3 regions of the Achromobacter sp. FW305-C-30-7 genome follow, and region 3 is predicted to be linked to each of the others. Evidence: predicted binding sites of a transcription regulator. Region 3 holds the regulator's gene; each other region holds the start of a gene.

Region 1 (4,189 bases), on a different contig from region 3:
CCAGGACAAACCGGCCGCGGCGATGACAAGGCCAATACTTGACAACACTCCGACATTGATCCAGCGCGCCAGTTGGCCTGCGATCAAAGGAACCACCAGTAATGGCGCAGACAACGCAATCATCATCTTCCCCGCCGCCAACGCGCTGTAGCCTTCCATCCCGATGAATCGGGCGGGCAAGATGATGAGCAGCACGATGTATGCATAGGCCGGCGCAACCGCCAACACCTGCACGCCTACAAAGCGCGCGTTAGCGAATAGGGAGAGGTCGAGCATAGGCTTGGCTCGCCGCAGTTCAATGAAGGCGAAGACGATCAACAGTCCAACGGCACTCGCCAAAGAAGTCAGTACCGACGTGTGGCCCCAGCCCTGCTCGGGGGCAAGGATGAGGCCGTAGGTGAGCACGGCGAGGCCGATAGTGAAGGTGATAGCTCCGGGCCAATCCAACCCCGTAGCTTCGGGATCACGTGTTTCACGTGCAAATAGCGAGATCAGGACGGAAGCAAGCAATGCAACCCCTGCCGGCGCTAGAAACACCCAATGCCAACCCACGGTATCGATCAAGAATCCGGCTAGGAACGGACCAAATGCAGCTCCCGCGCCAAAGGTCGTCCCAATCAAACTGAAAACACGAGTGCGTGCGTGTCCGTCGAACTCCTGTGTCAATGCGGCCATTGCGCCCGCGAACGCCGCAGCTGCCCCCAGCCCCTGGATCAACCTCAAAATGTCGATCCACAGAACGGATTGCATGAAAGGAATTGCAGCCGTAACGAGCGCGAACAGGACCATGCCCGCCAACCAAAGCCGCTTGCGCCCATACGTGTCCGCCAGACTCCCTGCGGCTAGCGTCGCACTGCCGTAGGTAAGGATGTAGGCGTTGATGATCCAAGTAAGTTCCGCGGCGCTCCCCCCAAGAGCCTGATTGATTGAGGGCACCACCACAGCGGGGCCGGCGATGCTTAATGGGATGACCGCTGCTGTCAGGCAGCCAGTCAAGATTAATGGGGCTTTGTAGGCTGTCGAGCCTGCGGCTGAAGTGCTGACTGTCATCGGGTATCCAGGCAATAGGCCAAAGCCACGCAGGAATCCTCACGCCGCTGCTGGCTTAGGCGTGGGCGGAGTTCCGCTGTGGCACTCCCAATTAATGCTACAGAGGAATCAATGTGGCAAAAATATGGGTAAATTCATCGCTGACATGACTAATTTGTCACTTATTGGAGGCGGAATGGATAGCCTGAGTGGTATGACAATTTTTGTGCTGGTCGCTGAGGTGCGTAGCTTCGCGGCTGCTGGGCGCCAATTGGGCGTCTCCGCATCGGCAATCAGCAAGGGGGTAGCCCGGCTCGAGGAAAAACTCGGCGTGCGCTTATTTCAGCGCAGTACCCGCAGCGTCAGCTTGACACCAGAAGGCACCCTGTTCCTTGACCGCTGTCGACGGATCCTGGCTGAAATCGCCGCGGCAGAGAATGAATTGACCAGCACAACCGCCAGTCCTAAGGGCCGCCTGCGGGTGAGTCTGCCATTGGTCAGCGGTCTGATGCTGCCGGCAATATCGGCCTTTGCACATCGCTACCCTCAGATTGAGCTGGATCTGGACTTCAGCGACCGGCTAGTGGACGTCATCGCCGAAGGCTTCGATGCCGTGGTGCGTACGGGCGAACTCAGCGACTCCCGTTTGTTAAGCAAGCGCCTGGGCAGCAGCCGCTTCGTGTATGTCGGTGCGCCTGGTTACTTCGCACAACGAGGGACGCCGCTCCATCCGGAAGAACTGACGCAACACGCCTGTCTGATGCACCGATTTCCGACTACTGGCACGCTAGAGAAATGGCCATTTGTCCGCCCGCCATCGGAAACGGTGATTCGTCTGACGGCCAGCATGACCAGCAACCACGTCGAGACGCTACTGCATATGGCAGTGCAGGGCCACGGCATTGCCTGCCTGCCTGACTTTGCCGTTCAACCGGCATTGGAAAGTGGCGCGCTTCAGATTGTGCTGGATCGGTGGGCGGGTAGTTCCAGCACGTTTTGGGTCCTATGGCCGTCCAATCGGCAGCTATCTCCCCGAGTCCGGGCATTTGTAGATTTCATGGCAGAGAACCTATTTACCGAACCGAATCTTGTTTAGAAATTCGACTGAACTTCGGCATCAGTGTGGTTCGACGCTCGCCAGCTTCCCCCAATATGTAACAACCCGCCCCCTCCCCCTTGAACCCTAGAACATCATCCCTATAATTAGCACTCGACACCGGTGAGTGCTAACAAGCGTTCCCGGGCCTAACCGATCATTCCCTTCTCTTTTAGCAACAGGAGTTCCTCATGGCCTTGCGTCCCCTGGGCGATCGCGTGATCGTCAAACGCCTCGAAAACGAGCGCAAGACTGCATCGGGCATCGTTATCCCCGACAGCGCCGCTGAAAAGCCCGACCAGGGTGAAGTCGTGGCCGTCGGCCCCGGCAAGAAGACCGAAGACGGCAAGATCCTGCCGGTCGACCTGAAGGCTGGCGACAAGGTTCTGTTCGGCAAGTACGCCGGCCAGTCCGTGAAGGTTGACGGCGAAGAGCTGCTCGTCATCCGCGAGGACGAAATCCTCGCCGTGGTCCAGTAAACCCCGCCTCAAACGAATTTTCGAAGGAAGCTAAGAAATGGCTGCCAAGCAAGTATTGTTCGGTGACGACGCCCGCGTGCGCATCGTCCGCGGCGTGAATGTTCTCGCCAACGCTGTCAAGACCACCCTGGGTCCCAAGGGTCGCAACGTCGTGCTGGAGCGCTCGTTCGGCGCCCCGACCGTGACCAAGGACGGCGTCTCCGTCGCCAAGGAAATCGAACTGAAGGACAAGTTCGAAAACATCGGCGCTCAGCTGGTCAAGGACGTTGCCTCCAAGACCTCCGACAACGCCGGTGACGGCACCACCACCGCCACCGTGCTGGCCCAGGCCATCGTTCAGGAAGGCCTGAAGTACGTTGCCGCCGGTTTCAACCCGATCGACCTGAAGCGCGGCATCGACAAGGCTGTCGCCGCCGCCGTCGCTGAACTGAAGAAGCAATCCAAGCCGGTCACGACCAGCAAGGAAATCGCCCAGGTCGGCTCGATCTCCGCCAACAGCGACACCTCCATCGGCCAGATCATCGCTGACGCGATGGACAAGGTCGGCAAGGAAGGCGTCATCACCGTCGAAGACGGCAAGTCGCTGGAAAACGAGCTGGACGTCGTCGAAGGCATGCAATTCGACCGCGGCTACCTGTCGCCCTACTTCATCAACAACCCGGACAAGCAAGTTGCCGCTCTGGAAGATCCGTTTGTCCTGATTTTCGACAAGAAGATCAGCAACATCCGCGACCTGCTGCCCGTGCTGGAACAAGTTGCCAAGTCGAGCCGTCCCCTGCTGATCATTGCAGAAGACGTCGAAGGCGAAGCCCTGGCCACCCTGGTTGTGAACAACATCCGCGGCATCCTGAAGACGACCGCCGTCAAGGCTCCTGGCTTCGGCGACCGCCGCAAGGCCATGCTGGAAGACATCGCCATCCTGACGGGCGGCACGGTGATCTCCGAAGAAACCGGCATGTCGCTGGAAAAGGCCGGCCTGGCTGAACTGGGCCAAGCCAAGCGCATCGAAGTGGGCAAGGAAAACACGACCATCATCGACGGCGCTGGCGACAGCAAGTCGATCGAAGCTCGCGTCAAGCAAGTCCGCATCCAGATCGAAGAAGCCACGTCCGACTACGACCGTGAAAAGCTGCAAGAACGCGTGGCCAAGCTGGCCGGCGGCGTTGCCGTGATTCGCGTTGGCGCTGCCACCGAAGTCGAAATGAAGGAAAAGAAGGCTCGCGTCGAAGACGCCCTGCACGCTACCCGCGCTGCAGTGGAAGAAGGCGTTGTGGCTGGCGGCGGCGTTGCTCTGCTGCGCGCCAAGCAAGCCATCACCGACCTGAAGGGCGACACGCCTGACCAGAACGCCGGCATCAAGCTGATCCTGCGCGCTGTGGAAGAGCCCCTGCGCACCATCGTCACCAACGCCGGCGAAGAAGCCAGCGTCGTGGTCAGCAACGTGCTGAACGGCAAGGGCAACTACGGCTACAACGCCGCGACCGGCGAGTACACCGACCTGGTCGAGCAAGGCGTGCTGGATCCCACCAAGGTGACCCGCACCGCCCTGCAAAATGCCGCTTCCGTCGCCAGCCTGCTGCTGACC
Region 2 (4,189 bases), on a different contig from region 3:
CGTAGGGCGAGATGGCGTCCAGCGTCAGCCCGACCACCACGGTGCAGACCACCACGGCCACGATGGCCATCATGAGGATGGGGCCGATGTCGTCCATCAGGCGCCGCACGTTCATGGACAGCGCGGTCTCGAACAAGAGCACCGGCAGGAACACCATCAGGAAGGTTTCGGACGAGATCTCGAAGCGTTCCAGCGAGTCCAGGAAGTCGCCGATCCAGCTGGGCGCCCAACCGTGCACGTGCACGATGATGCCTAGCAGACAGCCGACGATGGCCAGCAGCACCGAGTAGGGCAGCTTGAGACGGCCCGCCAAAGGCGGCATGAAACAGACCAGCGTCAGCAAGCCTGCCAGGCCGAATACGAGAAAACCTACATCCATGTTCTATTGGTGGAGCTTGTGTGAAGTTCCACAAGAATAGCGGCTTTTTCCCCCGCGATCGGGCCGGAAACTGTCTGGAATCGTGGAGAATGCACGTTTCGTTACCCCAATGCGGACAAGCGATACGCGTCGCGCCGTGTTTTTTGGGTAATGTGGAATCGCACAAAAACTTTGCAGGAGCGGCACTTGGCCCGGATCCATTCCTTGACCCGGCGCGACGACGCGCCCGCCATGCTGGTCCAGCTGACCGACAGCCATCTGTTCGGCGAGCCCGAAACCTCGATGCTGGGCGTCAACACGGACGCCAGCCTGCGCGCGGTACTGCGCCAGATCGAAGCGGACGGCAAGCATCCCGATCTGCTGCTGGCCACCGGCGACATGTCCCAGGACGGCGAGGCCGCGGCCTATCGCCGACTGGCGCGCGTTCTATCCGAGGCGCCCGCCCTGGCGCAGGCCAGCATCCGCTGCCTGCCGGGCAACCATGACCTGCCGGCCGTGATGCGCCAGGAACTGCCGCAATGGTCGGTTCCGGTGACCGACGTGGGCGCCTGGCGCGTGGTCGCGCTGGACACCACCGTGCCCGGCTCCAACGCCGGCCATCTGCCCGCGAGCCAGCTCGACCTGCTGGAAGCCGCGCTGGCCGAGACGCCGGGCCGCCACACGCTGATCGCCATGCATCACAATCCCATGCAGATCGACAGCCACTGGCACGATTCGATGATGATCGACAACCCGCAGGCGCTCTTCAAACTGCTGACGCGCTGGCCGCAGGTCCGCGTGCTGCTGTGGGGCCATGTGCATCACGAGTTCGACCGCCGCCGCCACAACCTGCGCATGCTGGCCACGCCGTCGACCTGCTTTCAGTTCAGCATCCGCGACGGCAAGCACGTGGTGGACAACATGGCGCCCGGCTATCGCTGGATCAAGCTGTACCAGGACGGTTCGATGGCGACCGGCGTGCGGCGCGTGCAGGACGCGCTGTGGCATGGCGCCAAGGCGGCTGCCGACAACGCCCAGGCGGCCTAGGCAAGTCGCCCTTTTTCGCGCCGGCGGCGCATGGCGTACGCCGAGCCCGCCATCCCAAACCGGACGCGCATAAAAAACGGGGCACCAGATATGCATGGTGCCCCGCAAGCATCCGTCTCATAGGGGAGGGGAAAGAGGAGAAGCCGAGACGGATGACAAGACTGCTAACCGAAGTTCGCGGTCTACATGAAGTTAGGCGGGGCGATCCTCATTAAGTTTCTTGCGCCGCGCAAAATTTCCGCTCGAATTTGTATCAATTTATTCATGCGCGGCCGCGGGTCCGCCGGAAAAGCAAAAGGGCCGCGATCAGCGGCCCTTTGCGTGGCTCAAGCAGGCTCAGGACGCGAGATTGCCACGCATCTTCTTCAGGGCGGCCGCTTCGATCTGGCGGATGCGCTCGGCCGACACGCCGAACTCCTGCGCCAGTTCGTGCAGCGTGGCGCCGCCGTCATCCTGCAGCCAGCGGGCCTCGACGATGCGGCGCGAACGCGGGTCCAGCGCTTGCAGCGCGTCGGTCAGGCCGGCGCTTTGCAACTGGTCGCGGGCGGCACGTTCCAGCACCCGGGTGGGTTCCTGGCGGCCTTCGTCGGACAGGTAGGCGATGGGCGCGTAGCTGTCATCGTCGTCGTCCTGGTTTTCCAGCGACATGTCGCGGCCGGACAGGCGCACTTCCATTTCGCTGACGTCCTCGCGGCGCACGTTCAATTCGCGCGCGATGTGGTCGACCTGGTCCGGATCCAACGTCTGGCCGTCGGGACGCATGCTGCGCAGATTGAAGAACAGCTTGCGCTGGGCCTTGGTGGTCGCAACCTTCACCAGGCGCCAGTTGCGGATGATGTATTCGTGGATTTCGGCCTTGATCCAGTGCACGGCGAACGACACCAGGCGCACGCCGCGCTCGGGGTCGAAGCGCTTGACGGCCTTCATCAGGCCGACGTTGCCTTCCTGGATGAGATCGGCATGCGGCAAGCCGTAGCCTAGGTACTGGCGGGCCACCGACACCACCAGGCGCAGGTGCGACAGAATCAGTTCGCGCGCTGCGCCCAGGTCTTCCTGGTCGCGCAGGCGGCGGCCAAGCTCGGTTTCACGTTCCGCGGACAGGACCGGCAGGCGGTTGACCGAGGAGATATAAGCGTCGATCGTGCCAAGTGCGCCCGGATTGGCGATGGCCAACGCCAGGGCGTTGCCGGAAGCGGCCAACGAGGTACTGGGTTGCTTCATAGCGGGGGTCTCCGGATGGCGAAGGGATAACGACATGGATTCGATGTTAGCACTCTAGTATTGGGAGTGCTAATTCGACTATTGCGGCGCGTCAAAGTTTCCTTGATAGAAATATGTCCCCATTTATTTTTTGATGTGGCGGGGTCCACCGCTACCTCGCCGTGTCACGGCGAGGGCCACACGCCTCCCAGGGGGCAGCCAGCTCGCTCAGCGGACGCGGTGCGGAAGCGCCACTACCAGCCCAGACGTTTCAGGCCTTCGGCCGTGGCCTCGCCGTCGGGTCGCACGAACAGCGCCCCGCGCGGATCCATCAGCACCTGGTAACGCGCACCGTCGAACATCGGCATATACGCGCCGCTGCCAAATTGGACATCGACAAAGGGGAACCAGTTCGGGAAATTCTTCTTCAGCGACGCCAGATCAGGCGCCGGCCAGTCGTCCAGCGCATGCACCGAACGCGTGGCCGAGGCCTCTCGCGCCGCGTCGCTATAGCGGCCGGACAAGCGTTCCAGCCGATACAGCGGCGGCACGCCGGCCATCAACGCCGGCAAGCGCCAGCGCACCACCCGCGCGTCGATCTGCCACTGGTCGCCGTAGAGCACGTACTGCTTGCTCCCGGTGCCGGGCGCGCTGGCGTTGACCTGGAACTGGCCGTCGGCCACCTGGCGGACTTCGATGCGCGCCACCGGCTCGTCGGCCGTCAGGCGGAAGAACTGCACCAGCGACAGCGCCAGCAGGCCCGACACACAACCCAGCAGCACCAGCATCAGGCCGAACAAGCGCCGCACCGGCCGGAACTGGAACACCTTGCGGCCGCGCTCGTCGCGCGGGCCGCCGCGGCCCAGCAGCATGACGATGCCAGGCAGCAGGACGACGACGGCGCCCAACAGTATCCAGACGAAGGGAGCGATTCCGTTGATCAAATCAGGCGTTCCTATTGAGCACAGACCGCAGGCGGCGCCCCAGGGCGCGATATAAGCCTGCGGCGGCAGGCTCGCCAGTATAGAAGCGCCCCCTCAGGGCGCCGGTTTTCCAAGCCGCTCGACGTGAAACCGGATGTGATCCTCGATGAAGGTCGAGATGAAGTAGTAGCCGTGGTCGTAGCCCGGGTGGCGTCGCAGGTCCAGCGGCTGTCCAGCGGCGGCGCAGGCCGCCTCGAATACCTCGGGATACAACTGTTCGGCCAGGAACTGATCCGACTCGCCCTGATCGATCAGGATGCCGGCGGGGAACGGGTTGGCCGCGCCCCGCATCAACGCGGACGCGTCGTAAGCGGCCCAATCCTCGACTTTGTCGCCCAGGTAAGCGCCGAACGCCTTCTTGCCCCAGGGGCACTGGCTGGGCGCGGCGATAGGCGCGAACGCCGACACCGAGCGGAACTTGCCGGGGTTGCGCAGCGCCAGCACCAGCGCGCCATGGCCGCCCATGGAATGGCCGAAGATGCCGGTGCGCGAGGCGTCGCCGGGCAGCGCCTCGCCTGTGACGATGCCGTGCAGTTCCTGCGTCACGTAGCTGTACATGCGGTAGTGGCCGCGCCAGGCGGGCGTGGTGGCGTCCACGTAG
Region 3 (4,189 bases):
CCGGGATGTAGCGGAAGCGCTTGCCGCCGGCCCCGATAAAGGCGTCGCGGCACTCCAGGCTGATCTCTTCCAGGGTTTCCAGACAGTCTGCCACAAAACCCGGACACACCACATCGACCTCGGTCACGCCTGCCGCGGCCAGCGCCTTCAGGGTGGGTTCGGTGTAAGGCTCCAGCCAACGGGCGGTGCCGAAGCGGCTCTGGAAGGTCACCTCGATCTGCTCACGCGGCAGCGACAGGCGCTGGCCCAGCAGGCGCGCGGTCTCCATGCAATCGCGGTAGTACGGGTCGCCCAATTCGATCGAATAACGCGGCAGGCCATGGAAGCTCATGACCAGCTTCTGCGGCTTGCCGTGTTCCTGCCAATAGCGCTCGATCCGGCCGGCCAGCGCGTCCAGGTAGGCCGGTTCTTCGTGGAAGCGCTTGATGAAGCGCAGTTCGGGCTGGTCGCGCAAGCGGCCGGCGTGGCGGGTGACCGCGTCCACCACCGTGGCGGTGGTGCTGGCGGCGTACTGGGGATAGAGCGGTACGGTCAGAATGCGTTCGCAGCCCTGCTTGCGCAGGCGCGAGATGGCGTCGGGGATCGAAGGATTGCCGTAGCGCATGCCCAGCTCCACCACGGCGTCGATGCCGGCCTCGGCCAGGGCGGCGCGCACGCCGTCGGCCTGGCGCTGGCTGTACACCATCAGCGGCGAACCTTCCTTCAGCCAGACGCCGGCGTAGCGCGGCTCCAGCTTCTTGGGTCGCGAGGTCAGGACCAGGCAATGCAGGATGGGCTTCCACAGATAGCGCGGGATCTCGATCACGCGCGGGTCCGACAGGAACTCGCCCAGATACTTGCGTATGTCCTGCTTGCCCGGGCTGTCCGGCGTGCCCAAGTTCACCAGCAGCACACCGACTTTGCCCGGCCCGCGCGGCGCGGGGTCTTCGTCGAAGGGGTCCTCCTGCTCGGGTTCCGGCAGATAACGCTCAGGCCACAGGTACTTGAACAGGCGAAGAAACACAAACACTCCCCTTCCTCCGCGAGGAGGACGTAGCTTCGGATGGACCTACTGGTTATGGCTGAGGGCGTTGGACAGCAAGCGCGCCGTGATATCCACGATGGGAATGACGCGTTCATAGGACATGCGGGTGGGGCCGATGACGCCCAGCGTGCCCACGACCTTGCCGTCCACGCCATAAGGCGCGGTGATGACCGAGACCTCTTCCATCGGCACCAGCTGCGAATCGCCGCCGATGTAGATCTGCACGCCCTGGGCGCGGGTGGACACGTCCAGCAGCTGCAACAGGTCGGTCTTTTTCTCGAACAGCGAGAACATCTTGCGCAGGCGGTCCATGTCGGACGCGATGTCGGTCACGTCCAGCAGCTTGCGCTCGCCGGAGATGACCATGGCGTCGCCGTCCTCGGCGGCTTCCGCGCTGGCTTCGACCGCGGCCTGCATCAGCCGCGAGATATCTTCGCGCAGCTGCGCCAGTTCGGTCGACAGCGTCTGCCGCACCGCATTGAAGGACTTGCCGGCGAAGTGCATGTTGAAGAAATTGCCGGCTTCCAGCAATTCCGCCTCGGCGTAGTCGCGCTGGACGAAAAGAATGCGGTTCTGGACGTCGCCGTCGGGCGTGACGATGATGAGCAGCACGCGCTTGTCGGACAGGCGGATGAATTCGATCTGGCGGAACACCTGGGCGCGCTTGGGCGTCAACACCACCCCCGCGAACTGGGTCAGGTTGGACAGCAGCGCCGCCGCCGCGTTGACGGCCCGGGTGGGTTCGGCGGCCGCCAGCATCTCGCCCATGTTGTGCGGCTCGAGCTGGTAGGACTGCACCGCCAGCAGCGAATCGACGAACATGCGGTAACCCCGCGGCGTGGGAACGCGGCCGGCAGAGGTGTGCGGGCTGTGGATCAGTCCCAGTTCTTCCAGATCCGACATCACATTGCGGATCGTGGCCGGGGACAAGTCGAATACTTTCGATAGCGTCCGCGAGCCGACTGGCTGCCCATCGGCGATATAGCGTTCGATCAACGCTTTCAGTAGTGCGCGTGCGCGGTCATCCATAACAAGTATTTTAGGGAATCTTTTTCAATTGAGGCGATTTTTGTCCCGCAAGCACATATGCGGCCCCATATAATCGGCTAAACCGCCCATTCCGGGCAGGTTTCGGCTTCTGGTCCGGCCTTTTTTGATACGCAAGCAGCCATGCATTTTCCTACCGTAGCCCTGATCGGCAGATACCAGGACACCGGCCTGGACACACCGCTGAGAGCACTGGCCCACGCGCTGACGCAAGCGGGCCGGCAAGTGCTCATCGATGCGGACACGGCGCGCAATACCGGATTGACCGAATACCCCGTCGCTACGCTCGAGGAAATCGGCAAGACCGCGTCGCTGGCCGTGGTCATGGGCGGCGATGGTACCGTGCTGGGCGCAAGCCGCCACCTCGCGCCCTACGGCATGCCGCTGGTCGGCATCAACCACGGGCGCCTGGGTTTCATCACCGACATCGCGCTGCAGGACGCGCATGCTGCGCTGGCGCGCGTGCTCGAAGGCAGCTTCCAGATCGAAGAACGCATGCTGCTGGAAGGCAGCGTGTGGCGCGGCGACCAGAAGATGTACTCCGCATCCGCCCTGAACGACGTAGTGCTGAACCGCGCGGGACGCGGCGGCATGATCGAAGTGCGGGTGGAGCTGGACGGCGCCTTCATGTACACGCAGCGCGCCGACGGCCTGATCATCGCCACGCCCACGGGCTCCACCGCGTACGCGCTGTCGGCCAACGGCCCCATCCTGCATCCCGGCATGAATGCCATGGTGCTGGTGCCCGTGGCGCCGCAAACGCTGTCCAACCGCCCCATCGTCATTCCCGATTCCGGCGTGCTGAACATGACGCTCACGGCCATGGGCCGCGTCGAAGTCGGGGCCAGCGTGCATTTCGACATGCAGACCTGGTCCGACCTGCAGCCGGGCGACCGTATCGTCGTGCAGCGCGCCCCCTATACCATCCGCTTCGTGCATCCCGAAGGCTACAGTTTCTTCTCCACCCTGCGCCGCAAGCTGCACTGGAACCTGATGCCCGAAGCCTCCGACAACGTAGAGTAGTAAGCGCCCCGACATGCTGCGCACCCTGCATATCCGCGACTTCGTCATCGTCGAACAGACCGAGATCCATTTCGGCCCCGGCTTCAGCGTCTTTTCCGGCGAAACCGGCGCGGGCAAATCCATACTGGTGGACGCGCTGGCGCTCGCGCTGGGCGAACGCGGCGACGCCAGCATGCTGCGCGAAGGCGCGCCGCGCGCCGACATCACCGCGGTCTTCGACACGCCCAAGGGGCTGGTCGCCTGGCTGCAAGAGCGCGAGATCGACGCCGACGCAGAGCTGTCCCTGCGCCGCGTCATCGACGCCCAGGGCCGCAGCCGCGCCTACATCAACGGCACGCCGGCCACCGTGGCGCAGTTGCGCGAACTGGGCGACAGCCTGGTCGACATCCACGGCCAGCATGCGCACCAAAGCCTGATGCGCGCCGACGCCCAGCGCGACCTGCTGGACGCCCACGGCGGCCATGGCGAACTGCGCAACGCGGTCGGCCAGGCCTGGAAGCAATGGCGCGCGCTGGCGCGCCAGCTGGAAGCCGCCGAAAAGGACGCCGCCAGCCTGGCCACCGAACGCGACCGCCTGCAATGGCAAGTCGACGAACTCGACCAGTTGAACCTCGGCCCCGACGAATGGGACGCGCTGCAGTCCGAACACACGCGCCTGTCGCACTCGCAATCGCTGCTGGACGGCGCCACGCAGATCATTGACGCCCTCGACGGCGAAGGCGACTCCGCGCACCACCGGCTCACGTCTGCCAACCACCGCATCCAGCAGATGCTGCGCCATGACCCCGGCCTGCAAGGCGTGCACGATGAGCTGGAATCGGCGCGCATCGCCATCAGCGAGGCCGTGTCGGACCTGAACAACTACGTCAGCCGCGTCGACCTCGATCCGCAGAGACTTGTGGCTGCCGAAGCGCGCCTGGGCCTGGTGTTCGAAACCGCCCGCAAATTCCGCGTCGAACCCGATGCGCTCTGCGAACTGCGCGACACGCTGCATGCGCAGCTCAAGGCGCTGCAGGCCGCGGGCGACATCGATGCCCTGCGTGCCCAGGCGCAGGCCGCGCAGGCGCAGTACGACGCCGGCGCGGCGAAATTGAC

Evidence for each region. Region 3 encodes HrcA, which represses chaperone genes, less so after heat shock. Its sites were predicted from a motif close to TTAGCACTCNNNNNNNNNGAGTGCTAA; they were not measured.
Region 1: groES (co-chaperone GroES) is a predicted target of HrcA. The motif match lies at 2,233-2,259, and genes of this name have one in related genera.
Region 2: rpoH (RNA polymerase sigma factor RpoH) is a predicted target of HrcA. The motif match lies at 2,673-2,699, and genes of this name have one in related genera.

What each region holds. Positions count from the first base shown of each region.
Region 1 is NZ_JBYSYI010000001.1:997,175-1,001,363, reverse strand. It holds gene AC3WOB_RS04615 (MFS transporter) at 1-1,050, opposite strand, end outside; gene AC3WOB_RS04610 (LysR family transcriptional regulator) at 1,226-2,125, shown strand; gene groES (co-chaperone GroES) at 2,317-2,604, shown strand; gene groL (chaperonin GroEL) at 2,642-4,189, shown strand, end outside.
Region 2 is NZ_JBYSYI010000005.1:272,793-276,981, reverse strand. It holds gene AC3WOB_RS18210 (cation:proton antiporter) at 1-379, opposite strand, end outside; gene cpdA (3',5'-cyclic-AMP phosphodiesterase) at 566-1,405, shown strand; gene rpoH (RNA polymerase sigma factor RpoH) at 1,742-2,626, opposite strand; gene AC3WOB_RS18195 (hypothetical protein) at 2,860-3,549, opposite strand; gene fghA (S-formylglutathione hydrolase) at 3,643-4,189, opposite strand, start outside.
Region 3 is NZ_JBYSYI010000006.1:303,064-307,252, reverse strand. It holds gene hemH (ferrochelatase) at 1-1,003, opposite strand, end outside; gene hrcA (heat-inducible transcriptional repressor HrcA) at 1,049-2,053, opposite strand; gene AC3WOB_RS21270 (NAD kinase) at 2,195-3,094, shown strand; gene recN (DNA repair protein RecN) at 3,108-4,189, shown strand, end outside.